Regions from separate parts of the Bradyrhizobium sp. ISRA464 genome, predicted to be linked through region 1. Evidence: riboswitches for the same ligand, from Rfam matches in the RefSeq annotation. Region 1 holds a riboswitch; the other holds the start of a gene.
The links. A riboswitch is a leader RNA that binds a small molecule or an ion and turns the genes downstream of it on or off. The one in region 1 is predicted to bind S-adenosylmethionine.
Positions count from the first base shown of each region.

Region 2: linked by a shared signal. The riboswitch ahead of MTX19_RS37190 (homoserine O-acetyltransferase) and the one ahead of MTX19_RS05685 (O-succinylhomoserine sulfhydrylase) in region 1 are both predicted to bind S-adenosylmethionine.

Region 1 is NZ_CP094526.1:1,217,379-1,225,147, forward strand. It holds gene pimD (pimeloyl-CoA dehydrogenase small subunit) at 1-1,055, shown strand, start outside; partial or broken gene MTX19_RS05680 (SDR family oxidoreductase) at 1,165-1,937, shown strand; gene MTX19_RS05685 (O-succinylhomoserine sulfhydrylase) at 2,008-3,201, opposite strand; SAM riboswitch at 3,279-3,358, opposite strand; gene MTX19_RS05690 (2'-deoxycytidine 5'-triphosphate deaminase) at 3,483-4,589, shown strand; gene MTX19_RS05695 (MATE family efflux transporter) at 4,759-6,201, shown strand; gene MTX19_RS05700 (SRPBCC family protein) at 6,391-6,807, opposite strand; gene MTX19_RS05705 (VOC family protein) at 6,908-7,267, opposite strand; gene MTX19_RS05710 (AraC family transcriptional regulator) at 7,321-7,769, opposite strand, start outside.
Region 2 is NZ_CP094526.1:8,024,461-8,032,229, forward strand. It holds gene MTX19_RS37175 (TIGR02594 family protein) at 1-151, opposite strand, end outside; gene MTX19_RS37180 (alpha/beta hydrolase) at 384-1,256, shown strand; gene metW (methionine biosynthesis protein MetW) at 1,261-1,926, opposite strand; gene MTX19_RS37190 (homoserine O-acetyltransferase) at 1,923-3,146, opposite strand; SAM riboswitch at 3,231-3,310, opposite strand; gene MTX19_RS37195 (chorismate mutase) at 3,476-4,324, shown strand; gene hisC (histidinol-phosphate transaminase) at 4,412-5,509, shown strand; gene MTX19_RS37205 (prephenate/arogenate dehydrogenase family protein) at 5,518-6,459, shown strand; gene MTX19_RS37210 (peptidase M15) at 7,631-7,769, opposite strand, start outside.

The sequences.
Region 1 (7,769 bases):
AATACATGAAGGAGAAGGGCGGCTGGAGCAAGGCGATCTGGGGCCGGCTCGCCGAGCAGGGTCTGCTCGGCCTGCCCTTCGCGGAAGCCGATGGCGGCTTCGGGGCCGGCGCGGTCGAGACCATGATCGTAATGGAAGCGCTCGGCAAGGCGCTGGTGGTCGAGCCTTATCTCGCGACGGTCGTGATCGCCGGCGGCTTCCTCCGCCACGGCGGCTCGGCCGAGCAGAAGGCGAAGTACATTCCGGGCATCATCGACGGCAGCAAGACCTTCGGCTTTGCGCAGCTCGAGAAGAACTCGCGCTACGATCTGCACGACATCGTCACCACGGCGAAGAAGAAGGGCGACGGCTGGGTAATCGATGGCGAGAAGTTCGTCGTGCTCAACGGCGAGAATGCCGACGCGCTGATCGTCACCGCGCGCACCAAGGGCGGCCAGCGCGACAAGGCTGGCATCGGCCTGTTCCTGGTGCCGGCAGACGCCAAAGGCATTACCCGGAAGGGCTATCCGACCCAGGACGGCCTGCATGCAGCCGACATCACTTTCACCAATGTCGAGGTCGGTGCTGACGCTGCGATCGGCGATCCCGAGAACGGCCTGCCCTTGATCGAGCGCGTGGCGGACGAGGCCCGCACCGCGCTGTGTGCCGAAGCCGTCGGTGCGATGGATGAATCGCTGAAGACCACCATCGAGTACATCAAGACGCGCAAGCAGTTCGGCGTCGCGATCGGCTCGTTCCAGAGCCTGCAGCACCGCGCTGCCGACATGTTCGTGGCGCTGGAGCAGGCCCGCAGCATGTCGATGTTCGCGACCATGGCGTCCGACTTCGACGATGCCAAGGAGCGTTCGTCCGCGGTCGCGGCCGCCAAGGTGCAGGTCGGTAAGTCGCTGAAGTTCGTCGGCCAGCAGTCGATCCAGCTTCATGGCGGCATCGGCATGACCATGGAGGCCAAGATCGGCCACTACTTCAAGCGGCTGACCATGATCGAGAACACGCTCGGCGACACCGACTATCACCTCCGCCGCGTCAGCGAGGGCGGCGGCCTGTTGGCCTGAGCTGTCGTTGCCGGGCTTGACCCGGCAACCGATCGCTCTTGAAAAGATGGATGCGCGGGTCAAGCCCGCGCATGACGAGTCTTTTGCAATCGTCAGGGAGGCAACAACAATGAAGAACACTCCATTCGATCTCACCGGCCAGGTCGCCGTCGTCACCGGATCGAGCCGCGGCATCGGCCGCGCGTCGGCCGAACTGCTGGCGCAGCTCGGCGCCAAGGTCGTGATCTCCTCGCGCAAGGCGGATGCCTGCAAGGAGGTCGCCGACGGCATCAACAGGGCCGGCGGCGATGCGATCGTGATCCCCTGCAATATCTCGCGCCGTGAAGAGGTCGAGGCGCTGATCTCCGGGACGATCAAGCATTACGGCAAGATCGACACCCTGGTCTGCAACGCCGCGGTGAACCCGTATTACGGCCCGCTGCTCGACATCAAGGACGAGGCCTTCGACAAGATCATGGACTCCAACGTCAAGAGCAACATCTGGCTCTGTGCGCTGGCGGTCCCGCAGATGGCCGAACGCGGCAAGGGCTCGGTCGTGATCATCTCTTCGATCGGCGGCCTGAGGGGGTCGACAGTGATCGGCGCCTACGGCATCTCGAAGGCGGCGGATTTCGCGCTGTGCCGCAGCCTCGCCGGCGAGTGGGGCCCGAAGGGCGTGCGCGTCAACTGCGTGGCGCCGGGCCTGGTGAAGACCGATTTCGCCCGCGCGCTGTGGGAGGATCCGGAGAACCTCAAGCGCCGCACCGCGTCCTCGCCGCTGCGCCGCATCGGCGAGCCGCACGAGATCGCGGGCGCGGTGGCCTATCTTGCCTCCGCGCCTCGACCTTCATGACCGGGCAGACCATCGTGATCGACGGCGGCGTCACCACGGCAGCGACGTAACTGCTGACTTGCTTCGCCTCTCCCGCAAGCGGGAGAGGGAGGACAGCTCATTCCGGGGCGTGCGTCAGCCTCAGACCTGGTCCAGCGCCTGTTCGAAATCCTCGATCAGGTCGTCGGCATGCTCCAGCCCTGCCGAGAAGCGGATGAAGCCCTCGCTGATGCCGAGCTCGGCGCGCGCCTCCGGTGCCAGGCGCTGATGCGTCGTGGTCGCCGGATGCGTGACCAGGCTCTTGGCATCGCCGAGATTGTTGGAGATGCGCGAGATCTTCAGCGCATTGAGGCAGCGGAAGGCGCCGGCCTTGCCGTCCTTCACCTCCAAGCCGACCAGCGTCGAGCCGGCTCCCATCTGCTTTTTCACCGTCTCGGCCTGCGGATGATCGGGGCGGCCGGGATAGACCAGCCGCGTGATCTTCGGATGCTTCGCCAGCGCCTCGGCGATCTTCGCCGCGTTGTCGGTCTGCGCGCGGACGCGGATGCCGAGCGTCTCGAGCCCCTTCAGCAGCACCCAGGCGTTGAACGGCGACAGCGACGGGCCGGTCTGGCGCATGAAATTATGGATGTGCTCGGCAATGAACGCTTCCGATGACAGGATGATGCCGCCGAGACAACGGCCCTGGCCGTCGATGTGCTTGGTCGCGGAATAGACCACGACGTCGGCGCCGAGCGACAGCGGGCTCTGCCAGATCGGGGTCGCGAACACGTTGTCGACGATCAGCCGTGCGCCGCCGCTGTGTGCGATCTTGGCGATTGCGGAAATATCCAGCACGTCGAGGGTCGGATTGGTCGGGCTTTCCAGGAAGAACGACTTGGTGTTCGGCCGCAAGGCGCGCTGCCACTGGTCGAGGTCGAGGCCGTCGACCAGCGTCGTCTCGATGCCGTAGCGTGGCAGCAGGTCCTGCACCACGTAAAGGCACGAGCCGAACAGCGCTTTCGACGCGACCACGTGATCGCCTGCCTTCAGCGGCGCAAGGATCGCGGTCGTCACGGCGGCCATGCCGGTCGCGGTCGAGCGCGCGGCTTCCGCGCCCTCGAGCTCGATCATGCGGCGCTCGAACATCGCGATGGTCGGATTGGAGTAGCGCGAATAGATGAAGCCGGAGTCCTGGCCCTTGAAGCGTGCCTCGCACTGCTCCGCGGTGTCGTAGACGTAGCCCTGGGTGAGAAACAGCCCCTCCGACGTCTCGCCGAATTGCGAGCGCAGCGTGCCGCCATGGACGAGGCGGGTTTCGGGGCGATAGCGGCGGGTAGCTTCAGATTCAGACATGTGACCTCCGACGCGGCCATTTTCCTTAAGAAAATAGCCACAAAAAAACCGGCCTGGAGCAACCTCCACAGGCCGGGATCACACTGTCCCCGGCCTGTTTAGCGACTTATTTTACGTGGCTGCAAGCCGGCCGGCTCAAATCACCACGGGATAAGTGTTGCTGATATTCCCTCGTGCCCTTTCCGTCAAGGCGGTCATCAGATAACCCGTAAAAGCTCATATTTTTGGGCTTGGATGGCCATTCAGGGTATGATTAGGGCCATCCTCGGGGGACCTGCGCCGTGTCATTCGAGCTGGAAAACGAAGCCAATGGAATCCTGCCCGACCGCATGATCGCGGAGATGGCGGATGCTGGCCTCATTCTGCCTGCCTATGACTTTGTCGAGAGCCAGATCCAGCCGGCGAGCCTCGACCTGCGCCTTGGCGATATCGCCTACCGGGTCCGCGCCAGCTTTCTGCCCGGCCCCGACTCCACCGTTGCCGAGCGCATCGACGAGTTGAAGCTGCACGAGATCGACCTCTCCGACGGCGCGGTGCTGGAGACCAATTGCGTCTACATCGTCCCGCTGCTGGAAAGCCTTGCGCTGCCGCCGCAGATCGTCGCCGCGGCCAACCCGAAGAGCTCGACAGGCCGGCTCGACGTCTTCACACGTGTGATCGCCGACGGCACCCGCCGCTTCGACGTGATCGGCACCGGCTATCACGGCCCACTCTATGCCGAGATCAGCCCGAAGACGTTTCCCGTGCTGTTGCGTGAGGGCTCGCGGCTCAGCCAGATCCGCTTCCGGATCGGCGATGCGGTCCTCACTGCCGACGAGCTCGACGCGCTGCATGCAGCCGAGCGACTAGTCGATATCGACGATGCGGATCTCACCCAGGGGGTTGCGCTCTCGGTCGATCTGTCCGGTGAGAGTTCGAACGGCTTCGTCGGCTACCGCGCCAAGCGCCACACCGGCGTGGTCGATATCGATCGCCGTGGCGGCTATCCGGTCGATGAATTCTGGGAGCCGATCAAGGCGCGCCCCGACGGCAGCCTCATTCTCGATCCCGGCGAATTCTATATCTTGGCGTCGAAGGAGGCCGTCCAGGTGCCGCCGGATTACGCCGCGGAAATGGTGCCGTTCGATCCCCTGGTCGGCGAATTCCGCGTCCACTATGCGGGCTTCTTCGATCCCGGTTTCGGCTATGCCGGCGCCGGCGGGAAGGGCGCGCGCGCGGTGCTCGAAGTGCGCTCGCGCGAGGTGCCGTTCATCCTCGAGCACGGTCAGATCGTTGGCCGTCTCGTCTATGAACGCATGCTGGAGCGCCCCGACGCACTGTACGGCCAGCGCATCGGCTCGAACTACCAGGCACAGGGCCTGAAGCTCTCGAAGCATTTTCGCGTGTAGCGAAATTCCGTAGGCCGGATTTCGCATCACGCCGTGATCGACAGATCGGCGTGAAGGTTCACCCGCAATCGTGCAGGTCCCCCTTGCGTTCCGCGCACGTGGAATCTGCCGCGGTCATGGTAGGGAAGCACCATGGCGCGGCTCCCGAAGATCGCGCGCGGGAGTTGAAATGTCCGATCTCGGCCTCGCCGAAATACCCGTCGATGAAGACGAACGTCCGCTGCCGCCGCCGGTGACAAGGCCGGCGCGCAACGCGCTGCTCGATGGGCCGATCCTGCGTACGCTGCTGTGGCTCGCCTGGCCGAACGTGATCGCGCTGTCCGCCGGCACCTGCGTTGTGATCGCGGAGACCTCCTATATCGGCCGCCTCGGCGTCGAGTCGCTCGCGGCGATGGCGCTGGTGTTTCCCTGCGTGATCCTGACCATGACGATGTCGGGCGGCGCCATGGGCGGCGGCGTCGCATCCTCGATCGCACGCGCACTCGGCGCCGGCGAGATCGAGCGCGCCTCGACGCTCGCGGCACACGCGCTGCTGATCGGCCTGACTTTCGGCGTCACATTCATGCTGGGCATGCTGATTTTCGGGCCGCGCCTGCTCGAGCTGCTCGGCGGCCGCGGCAACGTGCTGGCGCAGGCCATCGCCTATTCGCAGGTCTTCTTCGGCGGCGCGATCCTGCCCTGGCTGATGAACACCATGGCCGGCATCCTGCGCGGCACCGGCAACATGAAATTGCCCTCCACGATGATCCTGTCATCGGCAGTTTGGCAGATCATGTTCGGCGGCGCGCTCGGGCTTGGCCTCGGACCGGTGCCGCAATTCGGCATGCGCGGTGTCGCCGCTGGCGCGCTGATCGCCTATTCGATCAGCATCAGCGTGATGGGCTGGTATCTGTTCTCCGGCCGCGCCCGCGTCAGGCCGAAGCTCAAGGGCCTGCGTGTGCAGTGGGTGATGTTCATCGACATCCTCAAGGTCGGCGCCGTTTCCTGCTTCTCGCCGCTGCAGTCGGTCTTGACCATCTCGATCTTCACCCACTTGCTGGCACAGTTCGGCACCGCGGTGCTTGCCGGCTATGGCATCGGCGCGCGGCTCGAATTCATGCTGACCTCGGTGGCTTTCGCCGTCGGCATCGCGTCGGTCCCGATGATCGGCATGGCCGTCGGCGCCGAGCGCGTCGCGCGCGCCCGGCGCATCGCATGGACTGCGGGCACAGTGTCGTTCCTCGCGGTCGGCGTGGTCGGCAGCTTCATCGCTGTCTTCCCCGACCTCTGGGTCAATCTCTTCACTGACGATCCGCATGTGCGGAGCACCAGCCATCAATATCTCTCGACCGCCGCTCCGATGTACGCCTTCATCGGCCTTGCGATGTCGATGTACTTTTCCTCGCAGGGCGCCGCCAAGGTGTTGGGCCCGGTACTGGCGCAGACCGCGCGGCTGATCTTCATCGGCAGCGGCGGCTGGTGGCTCACGACGCATGGGGCGACCGCGCAGAATTTCTTCACGCTCGCCGCCGCCTCGATGGGTGTGCTCGGCGTGCTCTCCTGCCTCAGCGTGATCCTGACGCGCTGGGGCAAGCCCGCGCCACTCGCCAAGGCGCAGCCGGCGCTGTCGTAAACGAGGCTTCACGACTCTTGCACCGTCATCCTGAGGAACGCATAGCGCGTCTCGAAGGATGCACGGCCCCCGATATTTCGCACTGGTCACGGCGAGAGCCGGGCCGTCGCACTTCGAGACGGCCGCTTCGCGGCCTCCTCAAGGTGACGGTGACGGTTTCGAATGCGCCCGCGAAGATCTCGTTGCAGCTCACGCTGCGCTTGCCGTCCTGGCCGATTGGGCAAGCGCCGTCTGCATCGCGAGCGCGCCCTGGTCCATCTGACCGGCGATGTACGGCGCGATCTCGTTCGGCAGCAGATCGACAATCCAGGCCACGCGGCTGCGTCCGTCACCCTCGGCGAATACCTGCACCGAGGCCGAATGCTGCTTCAGCCGTTCGCTGACCACGGCATACACCAGCCGCCGCCGCGCATCATCGCAATCGACCAGCAGTTCGCGTGCCACCGTGCCGTTGGCGAAGCTGACGATGCGCGCGTCGCCGTCGAGCGTGGTGTCGGTCACGAAGCCCGGCACCAGCCGCGTGTGCAGCGCGCCGAAATCGCGCAGCGCGCCCCAGACATGGTCCGCCGGCGCGTCGATCGGGATATCCTTGTGAATGGAGGCCATGGTTCGGTCCTCTCGCGAGTTGGATAGTCGTCATTGCGAGGAGCGAAGCGACGAAGCAATCAATGGATTGCTTCGCTTCGCTCGCAATGACGATGAAGACTCAGGCGCACACCGCCTCGACATTGTTGCCGTCGGGGTCGATCAGGAACGCAGCATAGTAGGTCGGACTGTAATCCTTGCGGCGGCCCGCGGCCCCATTGTCCTTGCCGCCGGCCTTCATGCCTTCGGTGTGGAATGTCTTGATCGCCTCGTGGCTCGGGGCGCGGAAGGCGACATGGGCGCCGCCCGGAGCCTTGCCCTTGTGCAGATGCAGCCAGAGCGCCGGCTGATCCTTCGGGCCGAAGCCGGCGCCACTGTCGTCGCGTGAGCACAGGACGAAGCCGAGCGGCGCCAGCGCTGCGGTGTAGAAGCGGACACTGGCGTCGAGATCAGCAACACGCAATCCGATATGGTCGTACATGATGGTCTCCAGAAATGGGCGCGTCGGCGACGCGCGGCCTGGAGCGACCCTAGCTATTGCAGTGCAAGGCGTTCTTGGAAAATCTTGCGGTCGCCGCGGGAGGCCTGGCGGAACTTGAGGGGCGAGGCGCCGGCGGCGCGGTGGAAGCTGCGCACGAAATTGGAGAGGTCGCCGAAGCCGACGTCATAGGCGATATCGGTGATCGGGCTGTCGTCGTCGGCAAGCCGGCGCGCCGCATGGCGCAACCGCGAGCGCACGAGATATTGATGCGGGGTGACGCCGAGTACGGCGGAAAACAGCCGCAGGAAATGGAACGTGCTGAGGCCGGCCTGCTTCGCCGCATCGTCCAGATCGATCGCGCGATGCGAGTTGGCGTCGATCCACAGCGCCGCCTCCACCGCCCGGCGGCGGTCCCGCAGGCCGGCCGTGAGGGGCTTTGCCTTGCGGTCGGACACCACCTCGACGAAGCGGCTGGCAAGGAGATGCCCGACCTCGTCGAGGC
Region 2 (7,769 bases), 1.7 Mb from region 1:
GCGCATGATCGCCGGCATGGGCCGAATGCGCGTGACGTGAATGGTGGGGGCGGGCGGAAGCTGGAGCGGCGGAAACGACGGCGAGAGTGAGCGAACCAAGAGCCAGCGCTAAAAGACGAAGCGACCGGCAATACGCAAGCAACTGAATCATATTTTCACGAGATCCTCTGTAGTACCCCCAATCCCCATCGCGTTCCCTGCGGAACACGGCGGGGCTTTGAAAAATCGAGATGTGGCGAGAGGAAGGCTTCTTGCGGCGCTGCGGAAACGATTTCTGGGTTATTCCGCGCAAATTCCACGACGAAAAAAGAATCGGAGCTGCCGCATTGCGGCCCAGGAAATTAATTGCAAATCTGGGGCCGGCCCACGAGAAGGAATTTCAAATGCCCCATGCCGTAACGAAAGATAATGTCCGCCTCCATTTCGAAGAAGCGGGCAACGGGACCCCGATCATTTTCCTGCACGAGTTCGCCGCTGATCACACCAATTGGGAACCGCAGATGCGGTACTTCTCGCGCGGGCACCGCTGCATCGCCTATTCGGCGCGTGGCTACACGCCGTCGGACGTGCCGCCGAATGCCGACGTCTACACCTACAAGCATTTCTATACCGATGCGCTCGCGGTTCTCGACCATCTCGGGATCGTGAAAGCGCATTTCATCGGCCTTTCGATGGGCTCCTACTCATCGCTGCAGATCGGCCTCAATGCGCCGGAGCGCGCAATCTCGATGACGCTCGCCGCCGTCGGCTCCGGCTCCAGCCTGGAAAATCTCGATGCCTTCCGCGCGCAGTGCCGCGCCAATGCCGAGCAGTATGAGGCGATCGGCTCGGTCGAGGTCGCGAAGGTCACGCGCGAGGCGCCGAGCCGGATTCCGTTCCTCCTGAAGGACCCGCGCGGTCACGCCGATTTCTATGCCGCCCTCGCCCGTCATGACGCCAAAGGCTCGGCCAACACGATGCGCAGTTTTCAAGGCGGCCGGCCCTCGATCTACACCATGACGGAGGCGATCCGGCGCGTGCCGACGCCGGCGCTGATCCTGTGCGGCGACGAGGACGACAATTGCATCGAGCCCAGCATGTTCCTGAAGAAGCATCTGCCGGCGACGGGCCTCGCCTTCTTTCCGAAGTCGGGCCACGTGCTCAATCTCGAGGAGCCCGCGCTGTTCAACGAGATGGTCGAACGCTTCATCGCGCTGGTCGAGGCCGGACGCTGGCCGGTGCGCGATCCGCGCTCGCTGGTGGCGGCGCCGGTGTGAACCGTCACTTCCCTTTCTCGCCGCGGCTCAGCAGGAACACGCCCTGCTCGCCGAACATGTTCCAGACCCACCAGGGCAGATTGAGCGGCACCGGGCGGCCGTAGAGATCGAGCGCGACCGCGCGCTCCATCTTGCCGTTGATCTCGTCGCAGAGCTGGACGAAGTCCTTGATGGTGCAGAAATGGATGTTGGCGGTGTCGTACCAGGTCGCTGGCAGGTTCTCGGTGCGCGGCATGTGGCCACCGATCAAGAGCTGCAGCCGCATCTTCCAGAACCCGAAATTCGGGAACGAGACGATGGCGCGGTGGCCGATGCGCAGCAGATTCTCCAGTACCACTTTGGGCTGCCGCGTCGCCTGCAAGGTCTGCGACAGGATCACATAGTCGAAGGCGTCGTCGGGATAATTGACGAGGTCGGTGTCGGCATCGCCCTGCACCACCGCGAGCCCCTTGGCAACGCAGCGGTTGACGCCCTCGCGCGACAGCTCGATGCCGCGCCCGTCGATGCCGCGGCTCTCCAGCAGCTCCAAGAGGTCACCGTCGCCGCAGCCGACGTCGAGCACGCGCGAACCCGGAGCCACCATGTCGGCGACGAGGAGATGGTCAGCGCGGTAGCTTCCGGTTCGCTCGGGCGCGACGCCGGGCAGCGGCAGGGTTTGCTGGATGCTCATGACTGGTCGTCGCCATTTCCAAGCCCGCGCGCCTTGCCTGCGGCCTGCAGGAAGGCGCGGGAGATATCCAGGAATTCGGGCACGTCGAGCAGGAACGCGTCGTGGCCCTTATCGGTCTCGATCTCGGCGAACGACACCCGCGCGCTCGAGGCATTCAGCGCGTGCACCAGCGCGCGTGACTCCGAGGTCGGGAACAGCCAGTCGCTGGTGAACGAGATCACGCAGAAGCGCGTCTTGATGCCGGTGAACGCCTTCGCCAGCACACCGTTGTGATCGGCGGCGATGTCGAAATAGTCCATCGCGCGCGTCAAATAGAGATAGCTGTTGGCGTCGAAGCGCTCGACGAATGACGAGCCCTGGTAGCGCAGATAGCTCTCGACCTGGAAATCCGCATCGAACGAGAAGGTGGGCAGGTCGCGGTCCTGCATCCGCCGCCCGAATTTGCGATGCAGCGCGGCGTCCGAGAGATAGGTGATGTGCGCGGCCATCCGCGCCACCGCGAGCCCGCGATGCGGATGCGTGTCCTCGTCGACATAGCGGCCGCCACGCCAGTCCGGATCGGCCATCACGGCCTGCCGTCCGAGCTCGTGAAAGGCGATGTTCTGCGCAGAGTGGCGTGTCGCGCAGGCGATCGCGAGCGTCGAGAACACGCGCTCGGGATAAGCCGCGACCCATTGCACCGCCTGCATGCCGCCCATCGAGCCGCCGACCACGCAGAACAGCGTCGTGATGCCGAGACGATCGATCAGCATCGCCTGGGCGCGCACCATGTCGGGAATGGTGATGATCGGGAAATCCAGCCCCCATACCTTGCCGGTGGCAGGGTTGAACGAGGCAGGGCCGGTCGAGCCCATGCAGCCGCCGATCACGTTGGAGCAGATGATGAAATATTTGCGCGGGTCGAGCGGCTTGCGGGCGCCGACCATGGTCTCCCACCAGCCGGGCTTGCCGGTGACGGGATGGATGTTGTTGACGTGCTGATCGCCGGTCAGCGCGTGACAGACCAGGATCGCGTTGGAGCGGTCGGCGTTTAGCTCGCCATAGGTCTGGTAGGCGATCTGGAATGGTGCGAGATCGACGCCGCAGTCGAGCTTCAGCGGCTGCTCGATGCCGAACTTCGCCACCAACGACGAGGGATGATCGGCCTCATGGGCGCGATCATCACTATTGATCGAAGGGCTCGTGATCGAAGGGCTCGGTATCGGACGCACGTTGCTCATCTAGGCGACCCCGCCTCCGCGCGGGAGGCCTCGAACAGGAATCAGGCCATAAAAAACCCGGCCTGAACAAAGGTTCGGCCGGGAGCTGATCTGTCCCCGGCCTGTTTAGCGAGTTGTTTAACGTGGCTGCAAGCCGGCCGGCTCAAATGACCACGGAAGTGCAGGGAAACTAGTCCTCGGACCCCGTGTCGTCAAGGTTAGCCTCGCCCTCACCCCATGGTTAACCCGATCGCGCAAGGCACGCCTGCGACGTTTCTCTTTGCTTTCGGCGGCCGTCTTTCCTAATCAGGGACACAGTCATCGGGCCGCCCGGATCACAAGGTTTTCAGATGTCCAACCCTCCCCCGTCGCCGCCTTCGCTGCAGGAGCTGCGCAAGGAGATCGACGCAATCGACGAGCAGGTCCACCGCCTGCTGATGGCGCGCGGCGATATCATCGACCGCCTGATCCAGGTCAAGAAGACCCAGGAGGTCGGCTCGGCATTTCGCCCCGCACGCGAGGCCAGCATGATGCGCGGCCTGGTCGAGCGGCATCGTGGCATCCTGCCGCTCGACACCATCGAGAGCATCTGGCGCGTCATCATCTCGACCTTCACCTACGTGCAGGCGCCGTTCTCGGTGCATGCCGACGTCTCCGTCGGCGAGTCCGCGATGCGGGATTCGGCGCGATTCCATTTCGGCTTCGTGGTGCCCTATGTGGCGCATTTCAGCGCGCAGGCCGCGGTCGATGCGGTGGCGTCGTCCAAGGGCGACCTCGCGCTGGTCTCCGCGATTGCAAGCCGCACGCCGTGGTGGAACGCGCTCGAAGCCAGTGGCGCGCCGAAGATCATCGCACGGCTGCCGTTCCTCGAGCGCGCCGATCACCCCGCCGCGCTGCCGGTGTTCGTGGTCTCGCGAGTCGCCGACGATGCCATGGTGACGGAAGTCCAGGTGTGGAGCGTGCGCGTCTCCGGCTGGAACGCCGACGTCGCGCGCGCGCTGGCGCCGCTCGCGGAAATCGTCGCGGTGCCCGACACCGCCTTCGACGGCGCGGCGCTGCTGGTGTCGGTCGCGGGTACCGGCTTCGAGGCGATCAAGCTCGCCTTGATCCAGGCCGGCGCCTCGGTCCGCTCGTCGGCCCTCGTCGGCAGCCACGCAACGCGCTATACGGTGCCTCCTGGCGGGTCGGCCAGAAGTTAAGCCCCCCGCCTTGATGCTTGTTTTGACGCGTTTTCTTGCGCGAACCGGTATCCACTTCGCTGGAAAACGCTCTGTCCGGAGTTGATGATGTCCCGCCCCGTGCCGAACCCCGGCATCCTCGAAATTGCGCCCTACACGCCGGGCAAGAGCCCGGTGCCGGAACCGGGGCGCAAGGTGTTCAAGCTGTCCGCCAACGAGACGCCGTTCGGCCCGTCGCCGAAGGCGATCGCGGCCTACAAGCACGCAGCCGACCATCTCGAGGACTACCCGGAGGGTACTTCGCGCGTGCTGCGCGAAGCGATCGGCCGCACCTACGGTCTCGATCCCGACCGCATCATCTGCGGCGCCGGGTCCGACGAGATCCTCAATCTGCTCGCGCACACCTATCTCGCACAAGGCGACGAGGCGATCTCGACCACCCACGGCTTCCTGGTCTACCCGATCGCAACCATGGCGAACGGCGCCAAGAACGTCATCGCCGCCGAGAGCAACTTCACCGCCGACGTCGACGCGATCCTGAAGGCGGTGACGCCGCGCACCAAGCTGGTCTGGCTCGCCAACCCGAACAACCCGACCGGCACCTATCTGCCGTTCGACGAGGTCAAGCGCCTGCGCGCCGCTCTCCCGTCGCAGGTACTGCTGGTGCTCGACGCCGCCTATGCCGACTACGTCTCGCGCAACGATTACGAGTTCGGCATCGAGCTCGTCGCCACCACCGACAACACGGTGGTCACCCACACCTTCTCGAAGATCCATGGGCTCGCCGCGCTGCGCGTGGGCTGGATGTTCGGGCCGGCGCACATCGTCGATGCCTGCAACCGCATCCGCGGTCCATTCAACGTCTCGACGCCGGCGATGCTGGCGGCCGCGGCGGCGATCGAGGACTCCGCGCATGTGCAGATGTCGAAGACGCACACCGAAAAGTGGCGCAGCTGGCTGACCGAGGAGTTCGGCAAGCTCGGGCTCAAGGTGACGCCGAGCGTCGCGAACTTCGTGCTGATCCATTTCCCGACCGACAAGGGCAGGACCGCGGCGGAAGCCGACGCCTATCTCACACGGCGCGGCCTCGTGCTGCGCGCACTCAACAATTACAAGCTGCCGCACGCGCTGCGCATGACCATCGGCACCGAGGAAGCCAACCGCCTCGTGGTCGAGAGCCTGCGCGACTTCATGGCCGGAAGGTGAACACCGACGTGACCACAGCCCCGCTTTTCAAACGCCTCGCACTGATCGGCTTCGGCCTGATCGGCGGCTCGATCGCGCGCGCTGCCCGCGCGCAAGGCTTGGTCGGCGAGATCGTCACCACCGCACGCTCGGAGAAGACACGCGCGCGCGTCGCCGAGCTCGGCATTGTCGATCAGGTCGTCGCGACCAATGCGGAAGCCGCGAAGGATGCCGATCTCGTCATCCTCTGCATTCCTGTCGGCGCCTGCGGTCCGGTCGCGGCCGAAATCGCGAGCCACCTGAAGCCCGGCGCCATCATCTCCGACGTCGGCTCGGTGAAGGGGGCGGTCGTGAAGGACATGGCGCCGCATCTGCCTGACGCCGTGCACTTCGTGCCGGCACATCCCGTCGCCGGCACCGAGCATTCCGGCCCGGATTCCGGCTTCGCCGAGCTCTTCATCAACCGCTGGTGCATCCTGACGCCGCCTGACGGCACCGATCCCGCCGCGACCGACCGGCTGCGCGCCTTCTGGGCCGCGCTCGGCGCCAAGGTCGAGATCATGACGCCGGATCATCATGATCTCGTGCTCGCGATCACCAGCCATTTGCCGCATCTGATCGCGTACACCATCGTCGGCACCGCTGACGAGCTGGCACAGGTGACGGAATCCGAAGTGATCAAGTTCTCGGCCGGCGGCTTCCGCGACTTCACCCGCATCGCGGCGTCCGACCCGACGATGTGGCGCGACGTGTTCCTCGCCAACAAGGAGGCTGTGCTGGAGATGCTCGGCACCTTCAACGAGGACCTGTCGAAGCTCACGCGTGCGATCCGCCGCGGCGACGGCGATGCGCTGTTCGACCATTTCACCCGCACCCGCGCCATCCGCCGCGGCATCGTCGAGATCGGCCAGGATTCCGCCGCCGCCGACTTCGGCCGGCCGCATGCGAATCTGGGGAAGAAGGCGGAGTAGAGCGCCGCGCATTTCGACGTCATCCCAGCGCAGGACGGGGCCGATGTCGCACCAGATCCACAGCCGTCGTCCCGGCGAAGGCCGGGACCCATATTCCGCGGCTTGTGAACGGGACTCTCCGTTCGTCGTCCTGGCGAAAGCCAGGACCCATAACCACCGCAGTTGCTGATGAGCGGGATCGTGGCCCCGGCGTCGCGCAACTACTGAGATTTGGGGTAATGGGTCCTGGCTTTCGCCAGGACGACACTGAGTGTGTTTCGCCATTGTGAGTCATACATCCGCATTCTCGCGGCGCGGTGCGTCCGAGGTTTGCTGCCAACTTCGCCGCTCTTCGATCAGAGGGCGCAGGGAAGACCGGGCGCCGATCGCACCCATGGGTCCCGCGTAGTAAAAAACGCGGGAGGTAGGACCACAGGTGAAACCGGGAACATCCCGGCCTTCCCTGCGCGATGGTTTTACGGCTTATACGTGCTCTCCCCGGCGAGACCGGGCTTTGTTGTCACCGTCGTCCGCGAAAGACATTGCGCTCTTGCGAAGAGACACCTGCCACTGGGGCGTCAGGACCACACGACTTCACCGTCCGCCGTGCATGTGCTCGTCAGTCACACGCTCGGCGTCCACCGCATCTCGACCCAACACTCGTGACGATCGCGCAGCGCCCCTCAAGCGGGTGAGACGGGCCTATTCATACACCGAGTTACGATTCTGAAAAACAGAAATATTTTTACGTAAGGGGCTTGCCACGTCGGGCAACTCAGTGATTGGCGCGTCAGGGACGCACGGACGGAAGGGTTCCCTCCCCCTTGCGGGAGGGCAATCGCAGATGACATCGCCGTGGGGCTGACACGTCGTCATGGCCGGGCTTGTCCCGGCCATCCACGTCTTTCTTCACATGGAAAACCAAAAGACGTGGATGCCCGGGACAAGCCAGGACAAGCCCGGGCATGACGAGTGTGTGGGTAGACCAACCAAACCGCATGCATCGAACGCACAGCGTGATCGGCATATGCAATTGCGCTCCCCGCAAGGGGCAGGGAGCCTGAGAGCGTGCTCACCTCACCGCATTCCGGAGCATATCGACTTCGCTCGAAATGCTATCGCGTCTCCAAGTCGATCAACTCTGGTACTCCCGGTGCCGAGAGCTTCGCGTCTCGCGTCACCGCAATCTCGGTCAGCTCGTTCTCACCTTCGACGACTTTGCGGTTCTTGGACGTTTCACCGTGGCGTGCTTGGCCCGTGCAGCGGGCCGGTTGCGCATCTTCACGTCCAGTGCCGCTTGTTGCGTTTTGGCGCCATGGTTGTGAGCGGCA